4 regions of the Microtetraspora malaysiensis genome follow, and region 3 is predicted to be linked to each of the others. Evidence: riboswitches for the same ligand, from Rfam matches in the RefSeq annotation. Region 3 holds a riboswitch; each other region holds the start of a gene.
The links. Region 3 has a riboswitch for cyclic di-AMP ahead of ACQP1V_RS10810 (coiled-coil domain-containing protein). Riboswitches for the same ligand answer to the same signal wherever they lie in the genome.

Region 1 (7,286 bases), 2.3 Mb from region 3:
CACGGCGGTGATGCGCTCCTCTGCCTCCCCGATCCTGCGGAGGTTGCCGGTTTCCCGGATGGTGAAGTACGTGCTGCCGAGCATCTGCCCGGCGCGCAGCTGCAGGAGGTGGATGGTGACCTGCGGAATCGCGCCGTTCTTGATGACCTTGTGCAGGCCTTCGCCGACTACCGCCATCTCGGGGACGAAGGGGAGGGGGTTGGGCATACGCGACCGCAGGGCCTCCTGCTTGGTCGTCGTGCCGGTCGTCGTGGGTGTGGACATGGTGAGGTCTTCCCTGCTCAATCTCAACTCGTGATGGTGCGTGCCGTAGTGCCGTACGGATCGTTCGCGCGGCGTCCTGACGAACACGAGACGCCGGCGCCCCGAGCCCTGTAACAGTGCGGCCATGTGACATAGGCCACCTACCGTGGGTGTTACAAAGCGATGGGGACCGGCGTCTTGTGCGTGTGGCAGTGCTGAGAGCGAACAGGCAGGATCCGGGCATGAGCGAGCGCGGCGAACGAAGTGCGGACCCGGCCGAGCCGCTCGATCGTGCCGACCGAGTCGACTCCGTGGACTCCGTGGACTCCACCACCGAGGCGTTCGTCGCCCACCGCAACCTGCTGTTCACCGTTGCCTACGAGATGCTCGGTTCCGCCTCCGACGCCGAAGACGTCCTGCAGGAGACCTGGCTGCGATGGGCGAACGTCGATCTCGGCACCGTGCGGGAGGAGCGGGCCTACCTGGTGCGGATCGTCACCCGGCAGGCGCTGGACCGGCTGCGTGCGCTCAGCCGGCGTAAGGAGTCCTACGTCGGGCCGTGGTTGCCTGAGCCGTTGCTGACCGCGCCTGATGTGGCCGAGGACGTCGAGCTCGCCGAGAGCGTCTCAATGGCGATGCTGCTGGTGCTGGAGACGCTTCAGCCGATCGAGCGGGCGGTGTTCGTCCTGCGCGAGGTGTTCGATCTGGACTATGACGAGATCGCCGAAGCCGTCGACAAGAGCCCGGCCGCGGTCCGCCAGATCGCCTACCGGGCGCGGGCACATGTCGCCGTGCGCCGACCACGCGGCATCGCCTCCCCGGCCGAGACCCGAGCCGCGATCCAGGCCTTCCAACGAGCGGTCGAAACCGGCGACCTGCAGAGCCTGCTCGACATCCTCGCGCCGGACGTCGTCGCCCTGAGCGATGGCGGCGGAGTCAAACACGCCCTGCTGCGGCCCGTCGTGGGGGCCGGCCAGGTGGCTCGCTTGCTGGCCGCCGGCTGGTGGAGGCGCGACGCCGAAAGGTCGGTCGAGCCGGTACAGATCAACGGTGGGCCGGGGCTGCTCGTACGAGTCGACGGGGAGATCGACGGCGTCGTGGCGGTGCGTGTGGAGAACGGCTACGTCACCGGCGCCTACCACGTGCGCAATCCCGAGAAGCTGTCGCGTGTGGAGCGGGAGACCGCCGTAACCCGCTGATCTTGGCGAGACCGGAAGCGCCGGCAAGTAGCGTCGACGACCAGGCCGAAAGGCGACAACGGCCACGTAAGAGTGGCGTGACACGCCTCGGTGCCGGTGAGCCTCACGACACGATAGGCACCCGCACCGCCCGGCCCTGTCTAGTGAGTCGGCGCGGCATTGTCAGCCACCCCGGCTGGAACAGGAGACCGTCGAGATGGCGGTCAGGGCGGGGATGCCGAGGACGGCCGCGCGCGTGCACCACGACCTGATGCTGTCCAAGGACGGCAGGCGCACCGCCGCCGAACTGGCCCGCGCGCTGAACGTCAGCCCGGCCGCCGTCTCCGTGGCCGTGAACTACCTGATCCAGCAGGGGTATGCCCGGCGTGAGCGCGATCCGCAGCACCCTCGCGACATCTACGTGATCGACAACGACGCCTGGTACCACTCCATCCTGATCAGTAGGCGGCAGACCCTCGAGACGGTGCGGGCCACGATGGCGGCGGCCGAGACCTTCGGGCTCGACAGCCCCGTGGGGCAACGGCTGGCCAAAACAGCGTCGTTCCTGGAACGCGTCAGTCTGGACATGATCGAGTCTGCCGACCGCTGGCGCACCCTCCTGACGTGATGAGACTCAGCCGGCGCGGGGGAGCGCGGTGAACGCCGACCGGCCCCCGTCAGGCCGTCCTGCGGTCGTCCGCCGCGACGACGATGACGCCGCCGAGGAGCGCGAGGCCCAGGTTCGCGTAGACCTCATACCCGGTGAACAGGTCCACCCGCGGGACGATGACGCGGTTGAAGTAGTTGAGGATCGCACCGAGGAACGGCTGCGCGGCAAGGCGGTCGATCGTTCCGCTGATGCCCGCGACGACCAGATAGAGCCCGAAGAGCTGGATGGCATGACGCATGAGGCAACCTTAGAAAGCCGCGGCGCGGCGGCGGATCGGCCCGCGGACGCTCGTCACCCCGCCGGAAGTCGCCGTTTCGACGGCCACGTCCGCGACCGAAGACGGACGAGCCGCGACTTTCGTATCGCCCGCCGGTTACCAAATACCGCCTGACCAGCTGCGATATTGATTACCCGATCGATTCGGGACCGATAGCAATATTGGACACCGCGTGATCGGTTCTGGTCTGCTGGGCGGCATCCGATCCACCAGAGATCGGGTAGCGACCCGGGCGAGCGAAAGCAGGTTCCACCGAATGTCCGACGAGCGGTCCGGCCTCTCGCGCCGCGCTTTGCTGGTGGCCGCGGCTCTCCTGCCGGTGGCAGGGTGCGACGCAGGTGACCGCTCGGCGTCCGCGTCGTCCCCGGCGCCCGGTCGCCCCACCGCCGGTTCTACGGCCTCCGAGCCGTCCCCGACCCCGACTCCCCGCCCTGCCGAATCGCCGGACGTTTCGCGGTTGAGAGCGCTCGAGCGCAAGCACGGCGCTCGCCTGGGCGTGTACGCCCTGGACACCGGCACCGGCGTCACCGTCGCCTACCGCGCGGACGAGCGGTTCGCGTTCTGCTCCACCTTCAAGGCCCTCGCCGCGGCGGCGGTCCTGCACCGAAACCCGCTCAGCCACCTGGACACGCGCGTCACGTACACCGAGGCCGACGTCAACTCCATCTCGCCGATCACCCGGGATCACATCGCGACCGGAATGACCATCAGGCAACTGTGTGACGCTGCCATCCGCTACAGCGACGGCACGGCCGGAAACCTGCTGATGCGCGACATCGGCGGCCCCCGGAAGTTGACCGCGTACCTGCGGGAGCTGGGAGACAGTGTCAGCCGCATGGACAATTACGAGCCCGAGCTGAACAGCGATCGCCCGAAGGACCCGCGCGACACCACGACTCCCCGGGCGATCGCGTCCGACTACCGGGAACTCGTGCTCGGCGACGCGCTGACCGCCGACAAGCGCGCCCTGCTCAAAGGCTGGCTCGTACGCAACACCACCGGTGATGAACGCATCCGCGCCGGGCTGCCCAAGGGCTGGAAGGTGGCCGACAAGACCGGCACCGGCAACTACGGCAGGGTCAACGACATCGCCGTCGTGTGGCCGCCGCCCCGGCCCGCCCGCAAGGCGGCTCGGTGGGGGCCCACCGGCAGGCCCCCACTCTGGAAGGTCGGACCCCGTCGACTGTCCGAAAGGATGCGGCCGTCGGGTGGCACAGCGGGTCAGTCGGTGACGCTGCCCGCGCTGAGATTGGCGACCGCGCCGGTCATCGCGCTGGCCCGGTCGGAGGCCATGAAGGCCGCCACGTCGGCGACCTCGGCCAGGGTCGGCAGCCGCTTGAGCATGGTGGCCTGTTCGCCACCGGCCTGGAACTGCTCCGGCGTGAGACCGACGGTCGGGGCGATCAGGGAGAAGACCTCGGCGATGAGAGGGGTCTCGGGGATGGAGTTGGAGCGCAGGCACACCACCCGGACGCCAGCCGGGCCCAGCTCGGCCGCCAGCACGCGGGAGAACGCCTCGATGGCGGCCCAGGCCGGGGCCATGCCGCCGACGAGCGGGGCGGCCAGCCGCGCGGGTGTGGCGGACAGCGTCATGATCACCCCGGAGCCCTGCTCGGTCATGTGCCGGGCCGCCGCCGTCGCGGTGATGAACTGGGCTTTGGTGTAAAAGTCGATCGGACGGCTGAAATCCTGCTCTGGCAGGTCGGCCAGGGGGGTGCCCTGAAGACCCCGGTGCGATATGCCCGTGGCGTTGAAAGAGATGTCGATCTGACCGGCCGCGCGCCTCACCTCGGCCAGGTGGTCGGCCACCATCGTGCGGTCCAGGACATCCACGCGGGCGAACTCGGCCTGTCCGCCCGCGCTCACAATCTTGTCGGCCAGCACCTCAAGCCGATCGAGATCACGTCCGGTGAGGAAGACGCGGGCTCCCTCCCGAGCGAAGGTCTCGGCCACAGCACCGCCAACCGCTCCGGTGGCCCCGTAAATGACAGCGTTCTTGTTCACCAGCATGGTGTCCTCCAGTGGAGATACGAAGATGCCGATCTACTAGCATCATGAAAGCAATCTAGATCGCGCAGTTGCGTGATGCAAGTTGCCTGCGTGGCGGTGAGGAGTGCCTGATGCTCGGCAGGTTGTACGACAACGAGGTGTGTTCGGCGGCACGCGCCCTGGAGATCGTCGGTGAGCGCTGGAGCCTGCTGATCATCCGCAACGCGATGTTCACGGGCGCCACCCGGTTCACAGAGTTCCAGCGCGCGCTCCGCATCGCCCCGAACATCCTGACCAGCCGCCTGCAGCGGTTCGTCGAGGCCGGCCTGATGGAGACCAGGCCTCAGCCGGACGCCCCCGAGGTGCACGAGTACGTCCTCACCGACAAAGGACTGGACCTCCAGCCTGTGATCATCGCGCTCACCCACTGGGGTGACCGCTGGGCCGCCCCCGACGGACCGCCGATCATCTACCGGCACGACGGTTGTGACGGCCCCCTCCGCCAGCACCTCACCTGCGACAACTGCGGCGCCACCCCAACGTCCGCGGAGGTCGGCGTCCTCCGGGGACCCGGCATGCCACCCGGCCGCTGAAAGCCGACTGACGGGAACATTTGTCCAATCCGCCGGCGGCACGGACGGCGACAGCGGGCTCATGATTACTTCCCCGGGGGTCGACGACGGCCGGAGGCCGGGTTCAGCCCGTGGAGTGCGGCGCATCTCCGCCTCCTGATCCGGACAGCAGAACGCCCCCGGCGGTCTGCCGGGGGCGTTCATGGGGTCACGTCTGTCAGACGGACATCACGCGGTGTAGACGGGGTAGCCGAAGCCCGTCACCTGGCTCATCGGCCGGGTGCGGATCTCGACCTTGCCGTTGCCGGTGTTGCCTTCGACGGTCTTGATGGTGCCGTCGCCGTTGTCCTTGACGACGAGGCCGACGTGGTCGATGCCGTAGATGCTCTTGCCGCCGTTCCAGTCGAAGAACACGACCGCGCCGGGCGTGGCCTTGTTGCCCCAGCGGTGGTTGTCCTGGAACCACTTGGCGTGCTGGACGGTGTAGGCGTCCCAGCCGAGGACCGGGCGCAGACCCGCCTTCTCGCCGACCCAGGAGACGAACATGTCGCACCAGGGGGCGTTGGCGTAGGCGTTGACGTGGCCGCCGTCACGGGCGACGGTCTCCTTCGCCCGCTGCGAGCTCATGTACCACTCGTGGAACTTGGTGCCGCCGCCGTTGGCGTTCTCGCTGACGCCGACCTGGTCCTGCGCGATCTTCAGGAGCTGCTCGGGGCTCACCTTAGGCAGCGAGGCGGCCTTCTTCATGAGGGGGCTGACGCTGGCCGCCTGCGTGCCGGCCGGAAGGGTCTCCGCGTGGGCCGCGGCCATCGTCACGGGGACGGCGGTGCCGGCGGCGAGGATTCCGGTGATCAGGGCAGTACGAAGAAGAGTCTTAGGGGCTCGCATTACGGGGGTCTACTCCCTTGCTTCCAAGCCGCCTACCGGGTTAGCTGACGGGTTCGGGCGTGGAAGTCGCCCTACGGTACGGCTGTACCGATTCACCCCAGAGTGATGGTGGGTCCCCGGCTCCGCGACGACGCGGACTCAGCGGTCGAGCGGTCAGGTCCAGGAAAGGACAACCGCATGATCGGTTATGGGGCAGGCATACTGCGCAGAGGTCAGGTATGCGCCGTGTTCCCAGAACAGTAATAGACGAACCCAAATCGGTCAAGCATGGACAAACTGGGACATAGTTCCGTAATGATCGGTTAATGGGGTTCCGGCCTCAGGGTCAGGGAGATCGACGATCGGCCGCAGGGCGCGCAACCCCCTGCGGGTACGCCGATCCCGATGCCGCGGGCAGAGATCGGCGGCCGGGCGCCGGCGCGCGGCGGCAGCCCCGTAAAGATCTACGAAGAGGCTTGGGCCGGGCATGGGGATTCCCTGGTCATCGGGATGCCGTCGACGAGCGGCGAGATGTGCCGGACCGGGCGCCGGCCCCGGGCGGATCGAGGTCCGGGGCTCCGGCGAGGCCGAGATCGCTGAGCGGAGACCGTGTCCGGGCGGGCGAGTGGCGGGACAGCAGGCATCCGATCAGCGCGGCGGCGAGGCCGGCCAGCCCGGCCGCCGCGAAGCCGCCCGCCGGCACCGACAGGTCGATCGCTCCCCCCACGATCGGGGACCCGAGCGCGAAACCCGCGCTCAGCGCCGAGGATTGCAGCCCTGTCGCTTCGCCACGCACGCTGGCGGGCGCGAGCCGGCTCACCGCGTCGGCCACCGTGGAAAGAGTCGGCGCGGCGAGCAGCCCCGCACCGACACCGGCCACGCACAACCAGGGCCAATCGTGGGCCAGCCCGGCAGGAATGGTCGCCAGCCCGAGCAGACCGAGCAGCAGCCACGTGGGCAGCGGCCGGGGGAGCGCGCCGTACACCAGCCCACCGACGATGGAGGCTACGCCGTACACCGCCACGACCACGGCGGCCCAGGACACCTGGCCCGCCTCTTCGAGGGTGGCGACGATGGCCAGGTCGGTACCACTGAGCAGCATCGTGACGCCGAACGCCATCACCAGCACGGCGATCATGTCCGGGCCCAGCCACTCCCGGCGACGGGGGCGGCCGGCCGTGTCGGCCTCCGCCTCGTCCTCGGCACGCAGCGGCGGGTTGAGCAAGGCGATCCCCGCTCCACCCGCCACGATCGCGGCGCCGACGCCCCAGGCCACCACGCCGGGGGACACCTTCGCCGCGCAGAGGATCACGATCGGTGGGCCCACCATGTACGACAGCTCGCCCTGCACCGATTCCAGCGCGAACGCGGCCCGGCGCTGTCCCGCCGTCGTCATCGCGGCGATCGCCTGCCTGGTCACCAGCGAGGCCGGCACCAGCAGCAGACCCGCCGCGAAGGCGGCGACCAGCAGGATCCCGTACGGCATTATC
Region 2 (7,286 bases), 4.3 Mb from region 3:
GCTGCGGTACGCGGCGAACCGGCTGCTCATCCGGCAGGCTCGCGCGGAGGCGGAGGCTCTGTGGCTGACCGACCGGGTCGCCCTGTTCTCCCGGCTGCTTCAACCCCGCGAGGTGCCGGCCATGCGGGACGGGCGGGTCGTCTCGTTGCGGGTGCCCCGGCAGTTCCTGCTGTTCGACCCGAACGGGCAGGGCCGGGTCGCCGAGGTGTTCGGCGATCTCGCCTCCGCGGCGTCCGTCGCCGTCACCGTGCCCGGCACCGGGAACAATCTCGCGACCTATGCCGACGGCCCGGGTGCGAACGCGCTGGCCCTGCACGACTTCGCCGAGCGCTTCTCCGGGGGAAGGACGGCCACGATCGCCTGGATGGGATGCGACCTGCCGCAGACCTTGCCACAGGCGGCCTGGACGTCCTACGCCGAGGCCGGCGGGCCCCTGCTCCGCGGCTTCGTGACCGGCCTGCGCCTCGGCGACGACGTCCGCACCACCCTGGTCGGCCACTCGTATGGCAGTACGGTGACCGGCCACGCCGTGACCGCCGGGCTGCGTCCCGGCAACCTCGTCGCCGTGGCGAGCCCGGGGTGGGGGGTCTATTCGGCGGCAGCTCTGCGCGCTCCCGGCATCCGCCTGTACGCCCTGCGTCACCCCCACGACGTGATCGGCATCGCGCCCGTGGTGTCGCTGCTGTCGAAGGCGGGGCTGCTCGGCCTGCTGGCCACCGCCTGGACGGGCCACGGGCAGGATCCCATCCTCCTCGACGGCGTCACCCGTCTGGCGACCGGCACGGACCGCGATCTCGTGCAACTCGGCCTCGACATCGACGCCCACGGCGACTACTTCACGACCACAGGCAGAAGCAAGCTTGCGACCAAGAACATCGCGCATGTGATCGCCGGAGATCAGAGACCGATGCCATTCGGCGTTGGGAGGGACGGGACCGATGAAACGTAAGATGTTTGTCCCTCTCGTCGTCATTATTGTCGTATTTGCCCAAGGATGCGTGATGGTGGATAAGAAGCTGCCTTCTCTGGCCGACGGGCTGCGCATGATGCTCGGGGCACTGGATGAAACGGTGGCGGCCGGGCTTGACGGAGCGGAGCCCTATCTGAAGACCAGGAGGCCCTGGCAATGTGATCAAGCACAAAAGAGGTCATTCAGCTCTAGCTACGATGTCAAGGCCAGAGATCCTCGCTCTGTCGTCAAGGCCGTCGGCGCTCATTGGCGCAGTCGGGGCTACCGCATTCAAGAGGAAAATTCGGGCGCTCCAAAACATCCCGAGATATATGCGGATGCCGATGTATTTGAGCTCGGCATCGTCGGCTTCCCTGAGCGGGGGGAGGTGTGGATACACGGCAACACCGTGTGCTTGGCGGGGGAGGTGCCGGAGGACTGGCGGGACGTCCGGTAAGGGGGTGTCCTCTGGAGCGACAGTCACGGGTCGGCGGGTCCGTCCTGAGTCCTTATCGCAACCAACCGGTTGGCTGAAGTCCGTTAACCTCGCAGTTCGTGCATCGTAAGGGAGCCCCCCGCGATGCCAAGAGAAGGCCCGGGCGGCGGACGCGCGGGCCAGGGTGATGCCCCGACCCGGCCAGGGGCACGGCGGCCGTACCCTTTAAAAAGGACAAGGATGAGGAGCAAGCGGATGAGTTCAGCCGGAGAGGGCCTGTCTCGTCCGCTGCCGGAGCAGGTGCGTTTACACGTGGTGGAGCTCGCGGCTCAGGTTCTGGGGTCCATGCCGGCAGCCACGATCCCGCCTCAGTTGCGCGGCATCGCCAAGTTCGACCCGCGCAAGCGCGCCCGCCTCGGCGGCGCGCCGATCGCCGCCCTGCTCGAGTCGGACAAGGAGTTCCGCGAGACGGTCGCGGAGACGCTCAGGTCCGCTTGGCCGGACCTGGCGACGGGCCTCGCCGAAGGCGTGGTCCCGGCGGCGGCCGATCCTGTGCTTGTCGCCGCCGCGGCGTACCTGATCCGCCCTCAGGACTGGCCGGATCTGGTCGAGCGCGCCCGTGAGGACCTGGAGCTGACCACGTCGGCCGAGGCGGAGCGGGACCAGGTCGAGGCGCGGCTCCGCGAGCAGCTCGCCGCCCAGCGCACGGCCGCCAAGGAGGAGGCCGAGCGGCTGCGCGAGCAGATCAGAGCCGCCCGCGGGGAGAACGCCGACCTCCGGCGCAAGCTGCACGACGCGCGTGAGCGGGCCAAGGCGGCCGACCAGCGTGCGGCCGAGCTGGAGACCGAGACGGTCGAGGCCAGGGCCAGGGTGGCGAACGCCAGCGGCGCGGCCGAGACGGAGATCCGCAGACTGAAGGAGCGCCTCGCGGACGCGGAGCGGCAGCTTGAGGCGAGCCGCCGCGCGGCCCGCGAGGGACGCAGCGTGGAGGACGCCCGCATCCGCGTGCTCATGGACGCGTTGCAGGACGCCGCCGCCGGGCTGCGCAAGGAGCTGGCCCTGCCCACGATGATCAGCAAGCCGGCCGACTACGTGTCGGCGGTGGTCCCGGGCGCGCCGAGCGTGCGCGCGGTGCCCGCCAGGGCGCTCGCCGACGACGATCCCCAGCTGTTCGACCAGTTGCTCGCCATTCCCAACCTGCACGTCATCATCGACGGCTACAACGTCACCAAGACGGGCTATCCGACGCTCACGCTGGCGGACCAGCGGGCCCGGCTCCTCACCGGGCTCGGCGGCCTCGCCGTACAGGCCAGGGTGGAGGTGACCTGCGTCTTCGACGGAGCGGAGCTCAACGGGCCGGTGCAGGTGTCGGCTCCGCGCGGGGTCCGGGTGATGTTCAGCGCCCCGGGTCAGATCGCCGATGATCTCATCCGCCAGCTCGTCAAGGCGGAGCCCGCCGGGCGCGCCATCGCGGTGGTCTCCTCCGACCGCGAGGTGGCCGATTCCGTACGCCGGATGGGGGCGCGGCCGGTGCCGTCGCTGCTGTTGCTCCGGCGTCTCGGCCGTGCGTGATCACTGAGGGTTCCCTGCTGGTCGCCATAGGTGATGAGCGGTGCGAATACCTGCGAATAGGTTGAATCACCATGATCGCCTGAGTAAAGTCGCGCCCCAGATTTGTCTATATCGAAGGGGACGTCAGTGCGAGGGCGTGTACCCGCGGTCGTTGTCGGCTTGGCAGCTGTGGCGCTGCTGTTGCCAATAACTGGCGCCCAGGCCGACCCCAAGCCCACGGTCGCGCAGGCCAAGGCCAAGCTGAAGAAGCTGAACGAGCAGGCCGACAAGGTCGTGGACCAGTACAACGCGGCCAACGAGAAGTGGAAGAAGGCCAAGAAGCAGTACGCCGAGATCAACGCCAGCTACACCAAGAAGGCCGAGAGGGTCGACGTACTGCGCGAGAGTCTGGTGACGGTCGCCACCAGCACGTACCAGACCGGAGACATCGTCTCCATGGGGCTGCTCTACAGCCCGAACCCCGAATCGATGCTCAGCGGCCTCGCCGCGCTCGACCAGCTTTCGCAGGGGCGGGCCCGGCAGCTCAACGAGTACCAGGGCGCCATCGCTGATCTCAAGAAACAGCGGGATCAGAAGAAGGGCGTCTACGTTGAGGCCACCAAGGTCAAAGCCGACCTCCTCAAGGAGAAGAAGCAGGCCGACCAGCTGGTCAAGGAGCAGACCGAGCTGCTGCGCCGCATCGGGGCGTACAACCCGGGCAACACCAACAGCGCCGGTGCCGTGTATTCCGGGCCCGCCTCGGGTAACGCGCTCGCCGCGCTTCAGTTCGCCTACCGGCAGATCGGCAAGCCGTACCGGTACGGCGCGACCGGGCCGGGCTCGTGGGACTGCTCGGGACTCGTCCAGGCCGCGTGGTCGGCCGGCGGGGTGTCGCTGCCACGGACGAGCTATGAGCAGTGGGCGTGGGGGGCGAGCCGCAAGGTCCCGCTCAACGCGCTGCAGGCCGGCGACCTGCTCTGGCATGCCGGGCTCGGCCATGTGGGCATCTACGCCGGAAACGGCAAGGTCGTCCACGCTCCGCAGACGGGTGACGTGGTGAAGGTCGTCACGCTGGCCCAGTACAACGCGATGGGGGCGGTGCGCCCTTGATCCGTGCCGCTGGATAGCGGACTCTCGATCTGGCGGGACACCGGCTGACCGGTGTCCCGCTTCGCGTATGCGGCCTTGCTCTTCCGGCTTGGCCGGGTCGGGCGCTTCGCCGGAAGGAACCCGCGGTCCTCGCGACGCCCGCGGGCCAACGCTGCGGTCCTCGCTCCCTACCGCTCCGCGCCCGCGATCCTGGTGATACGTATGCGGACAGCGCGCCGGCTCACGTGCCCTGCCCGCCCCCAGGGGCCCGTCACGTCGCCCGGAGGGCCGTTACCGGCCCCACGCGGACTCCGTTGCGTGGCGCGCACCCACGCGGCCTCGCCCGAGGCCCCGCCGTCCGTCCGCCCGGCGCGCGAACAATGACGGCGTGTCGTCGGCGCGTGCGGTGCCCCTCGCCCATTCGCCGAAGCGCGGGCTGGGAAGGCGATGGAGACAAAAGATCCATCGCGAAGTACGCCGGCTCGCGCAGGGCTGGATTATGACTTCCGATCTTTAGTGAGAAATGTGATAACTCTCACACCGAAGTGGATCAAAATGGGGCCGTTGACGATCTTCGTGGCGTAAAGGCGAACGCCGGAATCGATCTCGCAATCGGAGTGATCGATGTGGCCGATGTGGCCAATTTGTGGTGTGATGCGGCAAATGTGAGCAGGGTCACATCGACTGTCCGGAAATATCGGCTACCCAGGGGTTTCCGCTTGCCCGGATCGTTTATTCGATCTTTATTTCTTGGTTAGGCCTTTGCCGTCTTGTGGCACGAATCGGTAACTTCTGGGCCGCGGTGAGCGCCACGCCACCGCCGCGAACAACGGTCCGACGCCGTGTTCGCGCAGCATCCGTCGCCAGCTTCGGGACTTCCTGAGGTGAAGCGACATGCCGAGTCCGTGCAGTCAGGAGGCACGGAGCCGGGGAACCATCGACCTTCTGCCGAAGGTCCGGGGTGAATCGGCGCGCTTCGCGCCGTAGGGCGACTTCCCCGCCCGAACCCGTCAGCTAACCCGGTAGGCGCAAGCGGAAGACCCTAGGAGCGATCCTGTCCAGCACCCCTGCACGTCTGTCCCGCCTTGCCCGCGTCACCCTGGGCGGCGCCGCGATCGGCGTCTCCTTCGGGGCCGTCGGCGCCTCCCCCGCCTCGGCCGACCCCGTGACGGACGGCCTCACCATGGAGAAGGTCACGACCACGAGTGCGACGGCCCTGACGGAAGCCGAAATGTCGGCCACCGTGACGGTCGCCACCGCGCAGACCTCCAGCCGCCAGTCCAAGGCGGCCCGCCAGCAGCAGCTGGCCCGCAAGGCCGTCGAAGTGGCCAAGAAGCAACTCGGCGACCCGTACCGATGGGGCGCCAGCGGCCCCGGCGCGTTCGACTGCTCGGGCCTCGTCCAGTACGCCTGGCAGAAGGCCGGCGTGGACATCCCGCGCACCACCTGGTCACAGCGCAGCGGTGTGAAGAAGAAGGTCGCCTGGAGCAAGCTCAAGCCCGGTGACCTCATCTTCACGAGCGGCGGCGGCCACGTCGGTATGTACGTCGGAAAGGGCAAGATGATCCACTCGCCGCACACCGGCGCGGTGGTCCGCATCGACAAGCTCGACGCCTACCGCAAGAGCAGCTTCGTCGGAGCGGTCCGCCCCGGCAGCTGAGAACACAGGAGCGCCCGCCGATGGGCGGTGAGCGTCCGATGCCGACAGCCGTTCCCCCGGGCTGTCGGACCTGACGCTCCCGACGTGCCCCCAGGAGCGTCCCCGCCCATCGGCCGGGTACGTCCGGCAGAAGAAGACCCCATCCCGGGCGCGCCCGGGACGCCCCCCGGCCGGGGTGGGGTCTGACCGGACACGCCTCGCGGCCCCGTCCCTCGTCCAGAGGGGCGGGGTCGCGGCATATCCGGCGACCCGTACGATTTCCGCATGCTCGCTCTGGCCCGCCTCACGGCGGCCGTGCTGGTCGTGGCGTCGGTGACCGGCCTGGCCGCCGACGCCCCACCCGACCGGGCCTTCGCCACGGCGCGGACGGTCATGGGGGAGCACCCCGAGATATGGGTCGGCGCCTCCATCGCCAGGGGGAAGCACGCCGTCGTCGTCACCGGGCATGCGGCGTCCACGCCGCCGTCCCTCTCCACGCCTGGGGCCCGTGCCGGAGCCGGGCTCGCCGACGTGGCCGACTCCGCTCGCCGTACGGTCGCCCGGGTCTGGGGGCAGGTGGACGCGGTGATCCTCGTCCCGGCGACCGACGAGCAGGCGGAGGTGCTCGCGTCGCCCTCCGGGGTGGCGGGCCTGGCCGCCCTGGCCGACGTCGACCACGTGATCGTGGCGCCGTCCGGGTTCGGCCGGCTCTCCCCGACCGGCCGCCGGGTCGTGCTGGCCCACGAGCTGACCCACGTCGCCACCGGCGCCGCGCTCTCCGGGGACATGCCGGCCTGGCTGGTGGAGGGCTTCGCCGACTACGTCGGCTATCACGGCAGCGGCCTCACGGCGCGGGCGGTCGCGGCGGAGCTCACCGCCGAGGTCCGTTCCGGAACGCCGCCCGTGGCACTGCCCGGCCGCGAGGCGTTCCGGCCCGGCGGGCCGCGGCTCCCGCAGGCGTACGAGGAGGCATGGCTGGCCTGCCGGTACATTGCCGACCGGTACGGGGAGCACGCCCTGGTGGCTCTCTATCGGGCGGCGCGTCGCCACGGCATCACCACGGCGCTGGTAGAAACGTTAGGCACCGATCTGGCGGAGCTGACCGCGGCCTGGCGAGGATACCTGCGCCGCGAGCTCGCCTGATATGGCCCGCCCGCACGAGAACCGCCGCGGACTGCGAAGGGGTGATGGGGATGTCACAGAGCGACGTCGCCGGACATGTCGGCCGCTCCAGAGCCGGACGCTACTCCGGGAGCCGGGCGGCGGCGATCACGCTGCTCGCTCTGGGCGCGGCCCTGCTGGCGGTCGTCGCGGTCACGACCCCGTGGCGGCCCCTCGGCCCCGACGCTCCGGACGTGCGCGCCGAGCCCGCGCTGGACTTCACCCGCGCCCAGCTCGACCGCGCCGACGCCTTCGACGCGGCGACGTCGCCTCCCGGCTACCTGTCGCTCGCGCTGACCCTGCTCATCGGGGGAGTGCTCGTCCTCACCCCGGTCGGCGCCCGGCTGATCGGGCGGCTCAGGGGACCCTGGTGGATCAAGGCGATCATCGGCCTGCTCGGTGTCTACGTCGTCTCGCTGGTGCTCAGATGGCCGCTCGGCATGTGGATGGAGGGCGTGCTG
Region 3 (7,286 bases):
ACGCCGGGCTCGACCGTCTGCTGGGCGAGGCCGAGCGCCGGCTGCTGCCCACCGGATACCGGGAGGGCGCCCGGCAGATCGTCAACTCCATGTCCGCGGGGCACAACGACGACTGCGCCCTCGTTCTGATCTGGCGCCCATGAGCCACTGAACGGTGGGTTACGCTCGACACGGGCAACGCATGGAAAGAACACTTCTCCTCCGCGGGGGTACGCGCTGATGAACTGGCTGTTCTTGGCCGGATTCCTGGTCCTTTTTGTGGGCCTTCTCCTCTCCATCGCGTTGCACGAGATCGGGCACCTCGTCCCCGCCAAGCTCTTCGGCGTGCGCGTGACGCAGTACATGGTGGGCTTCGGTCCCACGCTCTGGTCGCGCGGGCGCGGCGAGACCGAGTACGGCGTGAAGTGGCTTCCCTTCGGCGGCTACATCCGCATGATCGGCATGTTGCCGCCGCGGCCGAGCGATGACCCCACCAAGCTGCGCAGCGTCTCGACCGGTCCGTGGCAGGGCCTCATCGAGAACGCCAGGGCCGTCGCCTCCGAGGAGATCCGCCCCGGCGACGAGAGCCGCGTCTTCTACCGCAAGCCCTGGTGGCAGAAGGTCATCATCATGTCCGGCGGGCCGGCGATGAACTTCGTGCTGGCCTTCGCGCTGTTCTCGGTCGTCGCCATGGGCTTCGGCGTCCAGACGTACAAGCCGGTCGTCTCGACGGTGTCCCAGTGCGTGGTGCCGGCCACCAAGGCCGAGCAGCGCGATTGCCGGCCGAGTGACCCGATTACCCCGGCGGCCAAGGCCGGCCTGCTTCCGGGTGACCGCATCGTCTCCGTCGGCGGCACGCGGGTGAGCTCGTGGGAGTCGGCGACCGCGCTGATCCGCGCGCACGGTGCGGGCCGTACCGACCTGGGCGTCGTCCGCGGGGGCAAGGAGACGACGATCGGCGTGGACCTGATCGCCCAGGACCGCCCGTCGGTGGACGACCCGGACAAGATCGAGAAGAATGTCGGCTTCCTCGGTGTCGCGCCGACGATGGTCGTCGAGAAGCAGGGCCCGGGCTTCGTCGTCAGGCAGATGTGGGACTTCACCCAGCGCACCGCCGTCGCCATGGTCAACATCCCCAAGAAGATGGTGGGCGTCTGGAACGCGGCCTTCTCGGGCGAGAAGCGCGACCCGAACGGGCCGGTCGGCATCGTCGGCGCGGGGCGCTTCGGCGGTGAGATCGCGGCCTCGTCCGTCCCGCTCGAAAACAAGATCATCATCTTCATCAACCTGCTCGCGGGGCTGAACCTCGCCGTCGGCATGTTCAACCTCATCCCGCTGCTGCCGCTGGACGGCGGGCACATCGCGGGCGGCCTCTGGGAAGGGCTCAAGCGAGGCTTCGCCCGCGTCAGCCGCCGCCCCATGCCGGGGTACGTGGACGTCGCCAAGGCGTTGCCGGTCACGTACGTCATGGCGGCCCTGTTGCTGGTCATGGGCGGCCTGCTGGTCTACGCCGACCTGGTGAACCCGATCCGCCTGTCCGGCTGACCGCCGAGCCCCGGCGATGTGGTGATCACGCGGGCGGGCGCGCCTCGGGGGCGGGGGCGTGCCCGCCCGCGCGATCGCGGGGGGTGAGGTGGATGGCTTCAGTACATCGAGATGTGCACGTGGTCGTAGTGGTTGGCGGTGACGCCGCCGCGGTTTGACATCGTCCGCCATCCAGGGCTGCCGAGGTTGTAGATCCGCTGCTGCCAGATCACGTACTTGACGCCCAGCTTGGAGCCGTTCTTGATGACCCAGGCGGCGACGCTGTCGCCCAGGGCCTTCATTCCCGAGCTCGGCATGGCGCCGCCGGAACTCATCATGAAGTCGCAGGCGCGGCCGAGAGGATGCTCGCCGCCGTCGTTCTCGGCCCGGTAGCAGCCGACCGTGAACTTCAGGTCGAAGTTCTTGCTGACCTGTTCCTTCATCAGCCGGGTCCGCGGCGTGATGTTGTCGCTGCCCGAGGGCAGCTCCGGAGCCCAGCCGCCGGCGGAGCGTCTGCCCGGCGCGATCGGTATGAGCTGATCGAGCTTGGCCCGGATGTCGTCGATCAGCTTCTCGGCGTCCTTGCGCTGCCGGGCGACCTCCTCCGACCGCGTCTTGATCTCCGTGATCAGGGCGGCGGCCGCGTCCGCCGCGGCTTTGCGCTCCGCTTTGAGCGTGGCGAACTGCGAGACCACGACGGCCTGCTCGTCCTGGAGCTGGGCCAGCACGGCCGCCCCTTGCAGGTCGGGGGTGCCGAACAGGCCGAGGTCGTGCGTTTGGTAGCGCAGGCCCGCGAGGCTGACCATCTCCCGCCGCGCTGCCTCGAAGTCGCCCTCGGCCTTGGCCAGCCGCTCCTTGGCCGCCTTCTCCGACTGCTGGGCCTTGGCGAGCTCGACCCGTTTGCCGTTGTAGTCGGCGATCAGTTTGTCGATCTTCTTGCGCAGGTCGGCGAGCTGCTTCTTGAGCTGGGTCTCGCTTGGCTTGGGAGCGGCGGCGCCGGCGGCAGAGGCAGTACCGAAGACGAGGGCGGCGGCGGTCAGCGCGGCCGCGGCCGCCGGAAACGCGCGGGGCAGAGCCCACTCCTCTCCATCTGCCGGCCGGGTTAGCTGACGGGTTCGGACTGGAGAAGTCCGGGCACGTGCGTGCCTTCACCCCAGGTGCTCGGCGTCCGTCCCGTACGAGGACGGATCGCCACAAGGTCGTGGGTCCCCGGCTCCCGGGCGAGGCGCCCGGGATTAGGCGCACCGGCGGTGACCGCCGGTGCGATGGATAGTAGTGGTAAAAGCGAGGTTTGCGCTAATTAAAGTTGCAATCGATTAGAGATCAATTCGTTATCGAGGATTCGCGAAGCATCCGGGCGGCCTCCTCGGGCGCGACGTCGTTGACGAAGGCCCCCATCGCCGACTCCGACCCCGCCAGATACTTCAGCTTGTCCGGCGCCCTCCGGACGCTGAAGAGCTGGAGGTGGAGGTGGGCCAGCTCCCGCCGGTACCGCACGGGCGCCTGGTGCCAGGCCGCCACGTACGGCATGGCCACCCCGAACAGCGCGTCAAGTCGGCGCAACACCCCGGTGTAGAGCGGCCCGAAGGCGGCCCGCTCGTCCGCGTCCAGGGAGGGCAGGTCCGGCACCCGCCGATGCGGATAGACGTGGACCTCGAACGGATAGCGGGCGGCGGCCGGGACGAACGCGGTCCAGTGCTCGTTGGCCGCCACCACCCGAGGCCCCTTCCGCTCGGCGGCCAGCACGTCCGCGAAGAGGTTGCCGCCGCGGTGCCGCGCCGCGACGTCGAGCATGTGCCGGGTACGCGGCGTCACGTACGGATAGGCGTAGATCTGGCCGTGCGGGTGGGGGAGGGTGATGCCGATCTCCGCGCCCCTGTTCTCGAAGCAGAAGACTTGCTCCACCCCCGGCAGGGCGGCCAGCTCGGCGGTGCGGTCGGCCCACGCGGCGAGGACGAGCTCCACCTGGCCGGGGCCGAGCGAGGAGAAGGACGCGTCGTGGTCGGAGGTGAAGCAGACCACCTCGCACCGCCCGGTGCCGGGCCGCGCCGCGCTCAGCCCGCCGGGATCGGGAAAGTCGCCCTCCGCGAAACTGAACGAGGGGAAGCGGTTCTCGAAGACCGCGACGTCGTAGGCCGAGGGGATCTCCGAGGCGGGGTGCGCCGGGCAGAGCGGGCACTCGTCGGCGGCAGGCAGGTGGGTCCTGGTCTGGCGATGCCCGGCGATCGCGATCCACTCGTCCATGAGCGGGTCGTAGCGCATCTGCGAGGCGGGCGGGCGCGGCGGCAGGTCGCGCGGGTCCACCGCGCCTCGGTCGGCGTCGTCGCGCCGGTCGTAGTAGAACAGCTCTCGCCCGTCGGCCAGGTGTGTGATCGTGCGCTTCATGCCGTGGGCTCCGCCCGCTCGTTCGGCTCGGACGGATCGGCCAGCAGCAGCTCGCCCACGCGCTCGGACAGTTCCGCGCGGGCCTCGGCGGGCAGGCCGGTGTCGCTCACGACGACGTCGGCCCGATCGAGGTGGGCGATCGTGCTGATGCCGACCGTGCCCCACTTGGAGTGGTCGGCCAGGACCACCAGCCGCTGCGCCGACCCGACCAGCTCGCGGTCGGTCTCGGCCTCCAGCAGGTTGGGCGTGGTGAACCCGGCGCGGACGTTCATCCCGTGGACGCCGAGAAGTAGCACGTCGACGTTCAACGAGCGGATCGCCGCCACCGCGACCGGGCCGACCAGCGCGTCGGAGGGGGTGCGTACGCCCCCGACCAGCACCACGGTCTGGTCCGGCCGTCCGGACCGGTGGAACACGTCCGCGACCTTCAGTGAGTTCGTGATGACGGTCAGCTCGGGCACGTCGGTGAGGTACCGCGCCGCCGTCCACGTGGTCGTACCGGCCGACAGCGCGACCGAGCTGCCCGGACGCACGAGACGTGCGGCGCGGCGCGCGATGGCCTCCTTCTCGGCCTGCTGCCGCGCCGACTTGGCGGAGAACCCCGGTTCCTCGGTCGACCCGGCGCCGGAGATCGTGGCGCCTCCGTGGACCTTCTCGACCAGCCCCCGATCGGCGAGCGCCTCCAGGTCGCGCCGAATCGTCATGTCGGACACGCCGAGGTCCCGGACCAGCTCCGCGACGCGCGCGCCACCGGTTCTGCGGATCCGCTCCAGGATCGCCTGCTGCCGTAACTGGGCCAGCATCACCGCTCCAATCAACAGATTCCAACAAACTATGCCACATTGTTTCGGGGGATCATGTTTGATCCTGAGGATATGAGCGGCGACGCTGTACGGGCCCGGCCGCCTCATGAAGAGTGAGGGCACTGGCTGTACGACGGAAGGCGGTTCCCGCATGGGCAAGCGAGCGCGCAAGTCGAAGTCACGGAAGAAGAAGCAGGCGAACCACGGCAAGCGGCCCACCGGCCGCTAGCCGGCCCGGGCCTCGGGGCGGTGGGTGGCACCCTCGGCGCCCCCACCGTCCACCGGGGCCTCAGCGCGTACGGCGGCCGCTTCGCCGGAAGTCCGCGGCGGCCGCGACCAGCACGCCGGCGACCATGAGGAGCCGCAGCCCGATGTCGGGAAACCGCGTCATGGTGCCGAAATACCGCTCGGCGGCCACGAGATCGAGCTTGTACGACGCCACTGTGTTCATGTAGACGCTGTGCGCGATCGAGAGCACGGCCGCGAGCGCGAGCGTGCAGACGGCGACGCCCAGTCCCGCCGACAGCGCGGCCCTGCGGCGGTTCGGCGCCAGCAGAAAGCCCGCGGCCAGCAGGGTCGCCGAGGTCGCCGGAAGGATCCAGCCGAGCGAGGTGTAGGCGAACCTGCCGGTCGTGATCAGGCGCAGCCCCTTGTGCGCCATCCTGGCGGCATCGATCCACAGGCCCTGGTAGACGGCACTGTGTGACAGGCGCGGCAGCTTCTCGGCCACCAGGCTCCTGACATGGTCCAGCTTCACGTTGAGATCCACCGGAAGCCCGCGCTGTTCGAGCGCGGCGGCCGCCTCGTCCACACTCCACACCTCGCCCGCCGTCCACACAGCGACCATGGAGAGCGGCGCGAGCACGCACCCGAAGGCGATCAGGAGGGCCGCGAACCCCGCCGCGAGGTGCCAGCGAGGACGGCCCGACGCCGCACATCGCCGGCGCAGGCGGAGCGGTTCGGCGTGCGCGTCCGTCTCGGTCACACCACCGCTCCTCCCCCGTGCGTTTCCGGGGGAGATACCCGCGACGCCGGACGGCACGGGGAAAGGCCGGGTCAAGAAGACGCTCAGGGGAGGCGCTGCTCGACCCAGACGATCTTCCCCTGGGCGGTGGGACGCGTTCCCCAGCGGTAGGCGAACCGCTTGATCAGCATCAGCCCGCGCCCGGTGTCGTCGTCCAGGGCGGGCGTGCGCGGCGCCGGGGCCGTCGAGGAGCCGTCGGCGACCTCGCACACCAGCGTCCGGCCGCGCAGCAGACGCAGCTCGATCGGCGGCCACCCGTGCTTGAGGGCGTTGGTGACCATCTCGCTGACGATCAGCTCGGTGGTGTCGGCCAGGCTCATGAGACCCCACGCCGACAGCGTGCTCCGTACGAACCTGCGGGCCGTGCGGACGAACCGGGGGTCGTCCGACAGTGGGAAGGACGCCATCTCGTCCGGGTCGAGATCACGGACCCGGGCCAGCAGCAGGGCGATGTCGTCGCGCTCGTGCCCGGGCCGCTGGCTGTTGATGGTCAGGTCGCACATGTCCTCGAGATCTTGGAGCGGTCCCGCGAGCAGGTGGCGCAGCGCCATGATCCCCGCGTCGATGTCCCGCCGCCTGCTCTCCACCAGCCCGTCCGTGTAAAGGGCGAGGACGCTGCCCGCCGGGAGCGTCAGCTCCCGCGTCTCCAACGGGTCGCTGCCGATGCCGAGCGGCAGCCCCGGCGGCATCTCGACGATCTCGGTCGACCGGTCGGGATGGAGCAGGATCGGTGGCACGTGGCCGGCCCGCGCGATCGAGCAGTTGCGCGTGATCGGGTCGTACACGGCGTACACGCAGGTGGCGATCTGCGTCGGGTCGAGGTCCTGGCTCATCAGGTTGAGCCGGAAGAGCACCTCGTCGGGAGGCAGGTCCAGGCTCGCGAGGGTGCGCGCGGCGGTGCGGAGCTGGCCCATGGTCGCGGCCGCTCTGGTGCCGTGCCCCATGACGTCGCCGACGACCAGCGCGGAGCGGCACCCGGGCAGGGGGATCACGTCGTACCAGTCGCCGCCCACGCCCATGAGGTCGCTCGCCGGGAGGTACCTGGAGGCGATCTCCATGCCGAGGGCGTGCGGCAGCTCGGCGGGCAGCAGGCTGCTCTGCAGCGTCAGGGCGGTCCGGCGCTCACGCGTGTACAGCAGGGCGTTGTCGACGCAGACGGCGGTCCGCGCGGCCAGCTCCTCGGCCACCGCGACGTCCTGTTCCTCGAACGGCGGGCCTCCCGGCCGCCGGGTGAACACCGCGCATCCCAGCACCCGTCCGCGCGCGCTGAGCGGTACGGCAAGGAAGGAGGTGTCGGTGAGCAGCGCCGCGATGGTGCTCTCCTGGTCGAGGCCGCTGCCGATCAGCCGCGCCGTCTCGGCGTCCAACTGGGGATACATGAGCGGCATGCCGGTCGCCATGCACTGGGCGTGGGGGAGCTCCGAGGGGTAGGCCGTCACTTCGTCGAGCGGGACGGCCCGCACCCACGCGTACGGATCGTCGGCGGCGACGCCGAGGGCCATCCGCCGGACCAGCGCCGTGCCGTCCAGCGGGCGGGACGGGAACTCGCCGTCCACGACCAGCCGGTCGTG
Region 4 (7,286 bases), 2.9 Mb from region 3:
ACGGAGTGTCCCTGGGCATCCGCGGACCGTACACATTGTGGTAGCGCAGCGCGACCGCCGTGCCGCCGGTCTCACGTGCCCAGTTCGCGGCCAGGTGCTCCTGGGAGACCTTGGTGGTCGCGTAGACACCGCGCGGGTCCAGGGGCGCGTCCTCGCCGATGGCGGCCGGGGTCAGCGCGGCGCCGCAGCGCGGACAGCGTGGATCGAAGAACCCGGCCGCCAGATCCCGTACGGCGCGGGGTCCCGGCCGCACCCTGCCGTGCGCGGCGCAGTCATAGGCGCCCTCGCCGTAGACGACCATCGACGAGGCGAGGACCAGCCGCGCGACGCGGCGCCGCGCCATCGCGGCCAGCAGCGCGGCGGTGCCGTACGTGTTCACGGAGACGTAGGAGGGCATGTCCGCGATGTCCACGCCGAGCCCGACCTTGGCCGCCAGATGCACGACCGCGTCCACGCCGTCCGTCGCGCGGTCCAGCGCGTCCGCGTCCCGGATGTCCGCGCCGTCGCGCACGTCGAAGCCGGACGTGTCATGACCGGCCTCGACAAGGATCTCGGCGACGTGGCTTCCGATGAAGCCGGCCGCTCCGGTGACCAGAATTCTCACTCGCCGAGAGTAACCGGCCGCCCACTCCCGCGCCCGCTTCACGATCCCGCGTACGTGGCGCGACCGCCCGGCGAGGTCTCGCGGCGTTCGGCTGAGCGCCTCCGTCGAGCTGCCGCCGCACGAGGTGGACAATCTGTACAGCGTAACCGCGCGACCGCTCGACAAACATGGCAGATCGAATAGCGACTTTCGGGTTTCTTGCGCAGCTCCTTTCGCATGCGTTCCCATATGCGAAGTCCGCCCGTTTTGCGGGGGAAGGCACCCAGTCATTGGAGGAGATCGTGAGCATCCAGCAGACCCTCACCGACCAGGAACGCCTGGCCGAACTCAACCTCGACGAGCTGCAGCAGCTCGTGGGCCTGGTTTCCTACGACGACTCCACCGACCCCTTCCCGGTGACCGGATGGGACGCCATCGAATGGGTGGTGGGCAACGCCACGCAGTCGGCGCACTACTTCCAGTCCGCCCTGGGCATGGAGCTGGTGGCGTACTCCGGCCCGGTGACCGGCAACCGCGACCACCACGCGTACGTGCTCAGGAGCGGGGCCATCCGGTTCGTCATCAAGGGCGGGGTCGCCCCGGACAGCCCGCTGCACGACCACCACCGCGCGCACGGGGACGGGGTCATCGACATCGCGCTCGAGGTGCCCGACGTGGACCGCTGCGTCGAGCACGCCCGCGCTCAGGGCGCGACCGTGATCGAGGAGCCGCACGACGTCACCGACGAGCACGGCACGATCCGGATCGCGGCCATCGCCACCTACGGCGAGACCCGCCACAGCCTGGTGGACCGTTCGCGCTATGACGGCCCGTACCGGCCCGGCTATGTGGAGCGGACCTCCTCCTACGTCAAGCGCGCGGGCGCGCCGAAGCGGCTCTTCCAGGCGCTCGACCACGTCGTGGGCAACGTCGAGCTGGGCCGCATGGACGAGTGGGTGGACTTCTACCGCCGCGTGATGGGCTTCACCAACATGGCCGAGTTCATCGGCGACGACATCGCCACCGAGTACTCGGCCCTGATGTCGAAGGTCGTGGCCAACGGCAACCACCGGGTGAAGTTCCCGCTGAACGAGCCGGCCATCGCCAAGAAGAAGAGCCAGATCGACGAGTACCTGGAGTTCTACCGGGGGCCGGGCGCCCAGCACCTCGCCCTGGCCACCAACGACATCCTGCACACGGTCGACCTCCTGAGGGAGGAGGGCGTCGAGTTCCTCGACACCCCGGACTCCTACTACGAGGACCCGGAGCTGCGGGCCCGCATCGGCGAGGTACGCGTCCCGGTCGAGGAGCTGCAGAAGCGCGGCATCCTCGTGGACCGCGACGAGGACGGCTACCTCCTGCAGATCTTCACCAAGCCGATCGGCGACCGTCCCACGGTCTTCTTCGAGTTCATCGAGCGGCACGGCTCCCTCGGCTTCGGCAAGGGCAACTTCAAGGCGCTGTTCGAGGCGCTGGAGCGTGAGCAGGACCGGCGCGGCAACCTCTAGCGATCCGGGTCGTCACGCCCGAGGGCGTGACGGCCGCCCGGCCGCGGTGCGCCGATCACCACCAGACCCTCTACCGAAGCAGGAACAGGATATGAAGCATCTGCTCGCCCGGTTCGAGAACCGGGCACCGGAGATCGTTTTCGAGTGGCAAGATCCCGAGACCCCGGCCAGGGGATGGGTGGTGATCAACTCGCTCAGGGGAGGCGCCGCGGGCGGCGGAACCCGCATGCGCCCCGGGCTCGACCGCGACGAGGTCGTGTCGCTGGCCAAGACGATGGAGATCAAGTTCACCGTCTCCGGGCCCCGGATCGGCGGGGCCAAGTCCGGCATCGACTTCGACCCGCGCGACCCCCGTAAGAACGACGTGCTGCGCCGCTGGTACAAGGCGGTCACCCCGCTGCTGAAGACGTACTACGGCACCGGCGGCGACCTCAACGTGGACGAGGTGCGCGAGGTCGTGCCCATCACGGAGAGCCACGGCCTGTGGCACCCGCAGGAGGGCGTGGTCCGGGGCCACTACGACGCCACCGACCGGGAGCTCGTGCGGCGGGTCGGACGGCTCCGCCTCGGCGTGGGCAAGGTCGTGGAGGACGCCCACTACACCCCCGCCCCCGCCGGGCGCTCCGGCGGCTACGCGATCGCCGACCTCATCACCGGGTGGGGCGTGGCCGAGTCGGTGCGGCACTACTACGCCGTCTACGGCGGCGACATCGCGGGCAAGCGCGTCATCGTCCAGGGCTGGGGCAACGTCGGCGCCGCGGCCGCCTACTACGCGGCCCAGGCCGGCGCGCGGGTGGTCGGCGTGATCGACCGCAACGGCGGGATCCTCAACCCCGCCGGGTACGGCCTCGACGAGGTGCGCGAGCTGTTCCTCGCCAAGGACGGCAACACCCTGAGCGCCCCCGGCATGATGCCGCACGAGGCGATCGACGCCGCCGTCTGGGACGCCGGCGCGGAGGTCTTCCTGCCCTGCGCGGCGTCCCGGCTCGTCACCCGCGAGCAGGTGGACCGCATGGCGGCGCGCGGCCTGGAGGTGATCGCGTGCGGCGCCAACGTGCCGTTCGCCGACACCGAGATCTTCTACGGCCCGACGTACGAGCACGCCGACAAGAGCGTCGCGGTCGTGCCCGACTTCATCGCCAACAGCGGCATGGCCCGCACCTTCGCCCTCCTGATGCGGGAGGGTGTGGACGTCTCCGACGAGGCGATCTTCTCCGACGTGTCGGCCACCATCGAGTCGGCGATCAGGAAGTGCCACGAGCGCTCGCCGGAGCCCACCGGGGTGGCGAGCACCGCGTTCGAGATCGCCCTCGAACAGCTCACCTGACCCTCCCCACACGTACGCGCGGGAGCGCGGTGGCGATCGCCACCGCGCTCCCGTCTTTTGCAAGTTCGGCTACCTGCGGTCCAAGCTGCTGACCTTCCGGCTGGACGGTCGCCGAGGGCGGCCCCAGGGGGCCCGTGAGGCGACGTCCGCCTGACTCGATCATGACGATGCTGTCAGGTGGAAGGTAAAAAATTATCTGTCCTATTTATTGCTGTATGTCGGATTAGGTAGCTTTAGGGCGATGTCGCGGTAGGTGACGCCAACGTCGTCGTTACCGTGCCGCGACCTCATACCAGGACCGCGCGTGACCGGTGGGACCCCCACCGGGACGGCGCGCGGCCGCCGAGTCCGCCACGCGCGGAGCCGGGGACCCACTCCCGGGGTGAATCGACACGCCGAGCGGCGTGCCGTAGGGCACCTCCCAGCCCGAACCCGTCAGCTAACCCGGTAGGCGGTGTGGAAGGAAGGAGGACCCTTCATGCCCGAGCATCGGTCTACCCCTCGTCCGAAGCCCCCAGGCCGGACCTGTCACGGCACGCGCGGCGCCCTCGCCTGACGCGCTGCCGGTAGGCGCCGCCTGACGGCCCCGAGGACCCCCATCCTCGCGCCCGGTCTTCAGGCTCGCCTCGTCGACCTCGCCTTTCCGCGCCGCTCTCGCACTTTCACCCCCCGGGCTCCCGCCTGCCCGAACCCCGGACGCTCTTACCGTTCCGGCGGGTCGCGCAGGCAGTCGGCGGTCATCGGCTCACGGTGACCCGGACCCCGCCACGGGTCGCGAAGAGCGGGCGCGACGGCACCCGTGTGCCCCCGCACACCACCGATCCCACTCCCCAGGCAGTTCCCTCGATTGCCCCCCGTAGGAGAAACCTGATGTCTCTTCGTCGTAACCTTCGCATCGCGTCCGCCGCCGGACTGCTGGCCGCCGTCTCCACGTCGGCCGCCCTGGTCCTGTCCGGCCCGGCGCACGCCACACCGGACCGTCCCGTCCCCGCCGCGGCCGAGGAGAAGGCCGCCGTCGCCCCGTTCATCTACGGAGAGGACATCTCCAACCACGAGCCCGACCACGACTGGAGCGCCAGCCCCGCGCAGTTCGGCATCGTCAAGGCCACCGAGGGCCTGACCTTCCGCGACGGCACCTTCGCCCGGAACTGGCGGCAGATCGGCGAGAAGGGCATCGTGCGCGGCGCCTACCACTTCGCGCACCCCAGCAACGACCCGATCGCCGAGGCGAAGCACTTCCTCTCCGTGGTGAACGCGCAGCCCGGCAAGCAGGGCGACCTGCTCGTGCTCGACCTGGAGGCGACCGACGGCATGTCCGTCGCGCACGTCAACAAATGGGCCAAGACCTGGCTCGCGTACGTGAAGGCGAAGACGGGCGCCACGCCGCTGATCTACAGCGGGTGGAACTTCGCCGACACCTACGGCCGTGGCCTGGCCGAGTACCCGCTCTGGGTCGCCCACTACAGCAAGGCGAAGGGCACCGTGACCCCGCCCGCCGACTGGAAGAGCTGGGCCATCCACCAGTACACCGAGGACCCCATCGACGAGAACGTCTCGGCGCTGAGCGTCGACCAGCTGCGCGCCCTGGGCCGCCCCGCCGCCAAGGCGTAGGGGGTCGTCGCAACACTGTGATCAGTTACCGGCGGTGAGAAACATAGCGAGACGCTCGGCTGGGGGTATCCCAGCCGAGCGTCTCTTGTCTGGCGCCGCCCGGGAGCGCCCCGAGCATGCGGTAACGGAAGGTGTTGCCTGCGAGCGGGAGAGGGTTGACCCGGCCGGGCGTTCCAGCCGAAGCGCGCGGACCCCGTGCCAAGATCCACGCGCCTGCGGCCTAGGCTGTCGATCATGAGCTTTTCTCTCAGTGATTTCGCCAGGAAGATCCTCAACGCCCCCAACATCGGCATCCTCGCCACTCTCAATCCCGATGGCAGCCCTCAGACCTCGGCTGTCTGGGTCGGCATCGACGGTGAGGACGTGGTCATCTCGTCCCAGGCCGGCAGGCGCAAGGTCCTGAACCTGCAGCGCGATCCGCGCGCCAGTCTCAGCGTGGTCGACCGTTCGGATCCCGAGAGATACGTCGAGGTCCGCGGGGTGGCGGCGGTCACCGAGGATGAGGGAAGGCGGCTGGCGGTGGAGCTGGCTGAGAAGTACGAGGGCCCCGGCGCTGGAGAAGAGTATCTGCGGCTGCCCCCGGAAGACGTACGCGTGGCGATCCGGATCACGCCGAAACGCGTGGTGGGCAACGCGGCGTGACGGAGTCGGGTAGAAGAGCGGAGGAAGACGACGCCCCCGCCCTTCCCCCGCCTCCCTGGGTCGTGTCTGACAAATCAAGCCCTGCTGCGCGCGGCCCAGACGGCGCCTCGCTGCGTTGACGCCCCACCCCACCCACGAAAAGTCCTCGCAGGCTCGGACTTTCCGCGGGGCCCGGGATTGTCGGCCGTAGGCTCCGCTACGGCCTCCTCCTCCGCCCTGCGATGCATCCGTCTGGGATCGCGCTCGCTACGGGCAGCATTTGTCAGACACTCCTTAGTGCCCTGGGTGCGTGGGGAGGGCGAGGTTCACCTGGCTCTCGGTGCCGGGTTCGACGATCACGAACTGCCCCATCATCCCGGAGTCCTCGTGGCCCGACGGGGTGCTGCGCCGCTGTGCGGACCGGGCCGAAGGCACCGGCGTTCGCGTGTCATGGGAGCGCGCGCGGTACCCCCTTGTCGTGGGGCGGCCCATGGGATAGAAATGCGCTCACCCTGAGTAGGAAAGTTTCCGACCTACTCGGCACCGGGACGGAGGGTGAGCGTGGGCGGCGACTACCTCGCGGGGCCGCAGGGCCTGCTCCGGTCGATCAACGCGCGCGCCGTCTTCGACGTCATCGAGCGCGAGGGGCCGCTGGGCCGACCCGAGATCACCAGGGCGACCGGCCTGTCCAAGACCACCGTCGCCCAGGCGCTGCGCGAGCTCATCGCGCGCGAGGTCGTCGACGAGGCGGGCACCGACACCGCGCGCAGGGGACCCGCCGCGACGCTCTACCGGATCGCCCCCCGCTGCGCGTTCGGCCTCGGCGTCGACATCGGGCACCTGCGGGTCCGCGTCGCGGTCGTGGACGCAACCGGAGAGGTCCTCGCCCGCGCCGAGGCCCCCGCGCCGCGCCGGGACGCCGCCGCCCTGGCGGACACGGTGACCGCCCTCGCGTCCGAGTGCGCCGGACGGGCCGGCATCGGCGTGGCCGCCGTGGGCCAGGCCGTCATCGGAGTCCCCGCCATCGTCGGCCGCGACGGCCGCACCATCCGACGGGCGTACGGCCTGCCGCAGGGCGGCAAGGGGCTGGTCGAGGCGATCGAGCGCGACCTGCCCATGCCGCTGCTCCTGGAGAACGACGTCAACCTGGCCGCCGTCGCCGAGCAGCGGTTCGGCGCGTGCGCGGACGTCGGCGACTTCGTCCTGCTCGGCGTCGGCGTCGGCCTCGGCGCCGGGATCGTGCTCGGGGGCCGGTTGCACCGGGGGTTCGCCGGAGGAGCGGGCGAGGTCGGCTTCCTGCCCCACCCCGCGACCGAGCTCGGCACCGAGGTGCTCGGCGCCCGGCGCATCGCCGAGCAGGCCAGGGCGGCCGGCATCGCGGGCCGGCCGTCCCCCCGCGAGCTCTTCGAGCGCGCCAGGGGCGGCGACGAGAAGGCGCTCGCGGTCGTGGACGCCACCGCCCGCCGGATCGCCCATGTCGCGGCATCCATCGCCCTGGTGATCGAGCCGGAGTTGTTCGTGCTCGGCGGGGCGGTCGGCGCCAACGCCGACCTGCTGCTCGGCCGGGTCCGCCACCACCTCGCCAAGGACGCCGCTCCGCTGCCGATCAGGGTCATCGCGAGCGGTGTGCCCGACG

Region 1: linked by a shared signal. The riboswitch ahead of ACQP1V_RS21645 (CHAP domain-containing protein) and the one ahead of ACQP1V_RS10810 (coiled-coil domain-containing protein) in region 3 are both predicted to bind cyclic di-AMP.
Region 2: linked by a shared signal. The riboswitch ahead of ACQP1V_RS30750 (C40 family peptidase) and the one ahead of ACQP1V_RS10810 (coiled-coil domain-containing protein) in region 3 are both predicted to bind cyclic di-AMP.
Region 4: linked by a shared signal. The riboswitch ahead of ACQP1V_RS24365 (glycoside hydrolase family 25 protein) and the one ahead of ACQP1V_RS10810 (coiled-coil domain-containing protein) in region 3 are both predicted to bind cyclic di-AMP.

Annotation. Positions count from the first base shown of each region.
Region 1 is NZ_CP191998.1:4,569,111-4,576,396, reverse strand. Features, by position in the region: gene ACQP1V_RS21680 (carboxymuconolactone decarboxylase family protein) at 1-390, opposite strand, end outside; gene ACQP1V_RS21675 (RNA polymerase sigma-70 factor) at 486-1,442, shown strand; gene ACQP1V_RS21670 (GbsR/MarR family transcriptional regulator) at 1,639-2,049, shown strand; gene ACQP1V_RS21665 (hypothetical protein) at 2,099-2,329, opposite strand; partial or broken gene bla (class A beta-lactamase) at 2,625-3,476, shown strand; gene ACQP1V_RS21655 (SDR family NAD(P)-dependent oxidoreductase) at 3,590-4,378, opposite strand; gene ACQP1V_RS21650 (winged helix-turn-helix transcriptional regulator) at 4,489-4,950, shown strand; gene ACQP1V_RS21645 (CHAP domain-containing protein) at 5,158-5,817, opposite strand; cyclic di-AMP (ydaO/yuaA leader) riboswitch at 5,832-5,971, opposite strand; gene ACQP1V_RS21640 (MFS transporter) at 6,299-7,286, opposite strand, start outside.
Region 2 is NZ_CP191998.1:6,529,222-6,536,507, reverse strand. Features, by position in the region: gene ACQP1V_RS30770 (alpha/beta hydrolase) at 1-949, shown strand, start outside; gene ACQP1V_RS30765 (hypothetical protein) at 939-1,406, shown strand; gene ACQP1V_RS30760 (NYN domain-containing protein) at 1,641-2,957, shown strand; gene ACQP1V_RS30755 (C40 family peptidase) at 3,084-4,046, shown strand; cyclic di-AMP (ydaO/yuaA leader) riboswitch at 4,911-5,069, shown strand; gene ACQP1V_RS30750 (C40 family peptidase) at 5,257-5,685, shown strand; gene ACQP1V_RS30745 (hypothetical protein) at 5,950-6,807, shown strand; gene ACQP1V_RS30740 (M48 family metallopeptidase) at 6,858-7,286, shown strand, end outside.
Region 3 is NZ_CP191998.1:2,226,466-2,233,751, forward strand. Features, by position in the region: gene ACQP1V_RS10800 (PP2C family protein-serine/threonine phosphatase) at 1-143, shown strand, start outside; gene ACQP1V_RS10805 (M50 family metallopeptidase) at 220-1,524, shown strand; gene ACQP1V_RS10810 (coiled-coil domain-containing protein) at 1,623-2,309, opposite strand; cyclic di-AMP (ydaO/yuaA leader) riboswitch at 2,581-2,755, opposite strand; gene galT (galactose-1-phosphate uridylyltransferase) at 2,827-3,888, opposite strand; gene ACQP1V_RS10820 (DeoR/GlpR family DNA-binding transcription regulator) at 3,885-4,691, opposite strand; gene ACQP1V_RS10825 (50S ribosomal protein bL37) at 4,843-4,920, shown strand; gene ACQP1V_RS10830 (hypothetical protein) at 4,981-5,676, opposite strand; gene ACQP1V_RS10835 (ATP-binding SpoIIE family protein phosphatase) at 5,760-7,286, opposite strand, start outside.
Region 4 is NZ_CP191998.1:5,133,643-5,140,928, reverse strand. Features, by position in the region: gene ACQP1V_RS24380 (NAD-dependent epimerase/dehydratase family protein) at 1-604, opposite strand, end outside; gene hppD (4-hydroxyphenylpyruvate dioxygenase) at 886-2,091, shown strand; gene ACQP1V_RS24370 (Glu/Leu/Phe/Val dehydrogenase dimerization domain-containing protein) at 2,183-3,418, shown strand; cyclic di-AMP (ydaO/yuaA leader) riboswitch at 3,749-3,887, shown strand; gene ACQP1V_RS24365 (glycoside hydrolase family 25 protein) at 4,289-5,029, shown strand; gene ACQP1V_RS24360 (PPOX class F420-dependent oxidoreductase) at 5,264-5,671, shown strand; gene ACQP1V_RS24355 (ROK family protein) at 6,212-7,286, shown strand, end outside.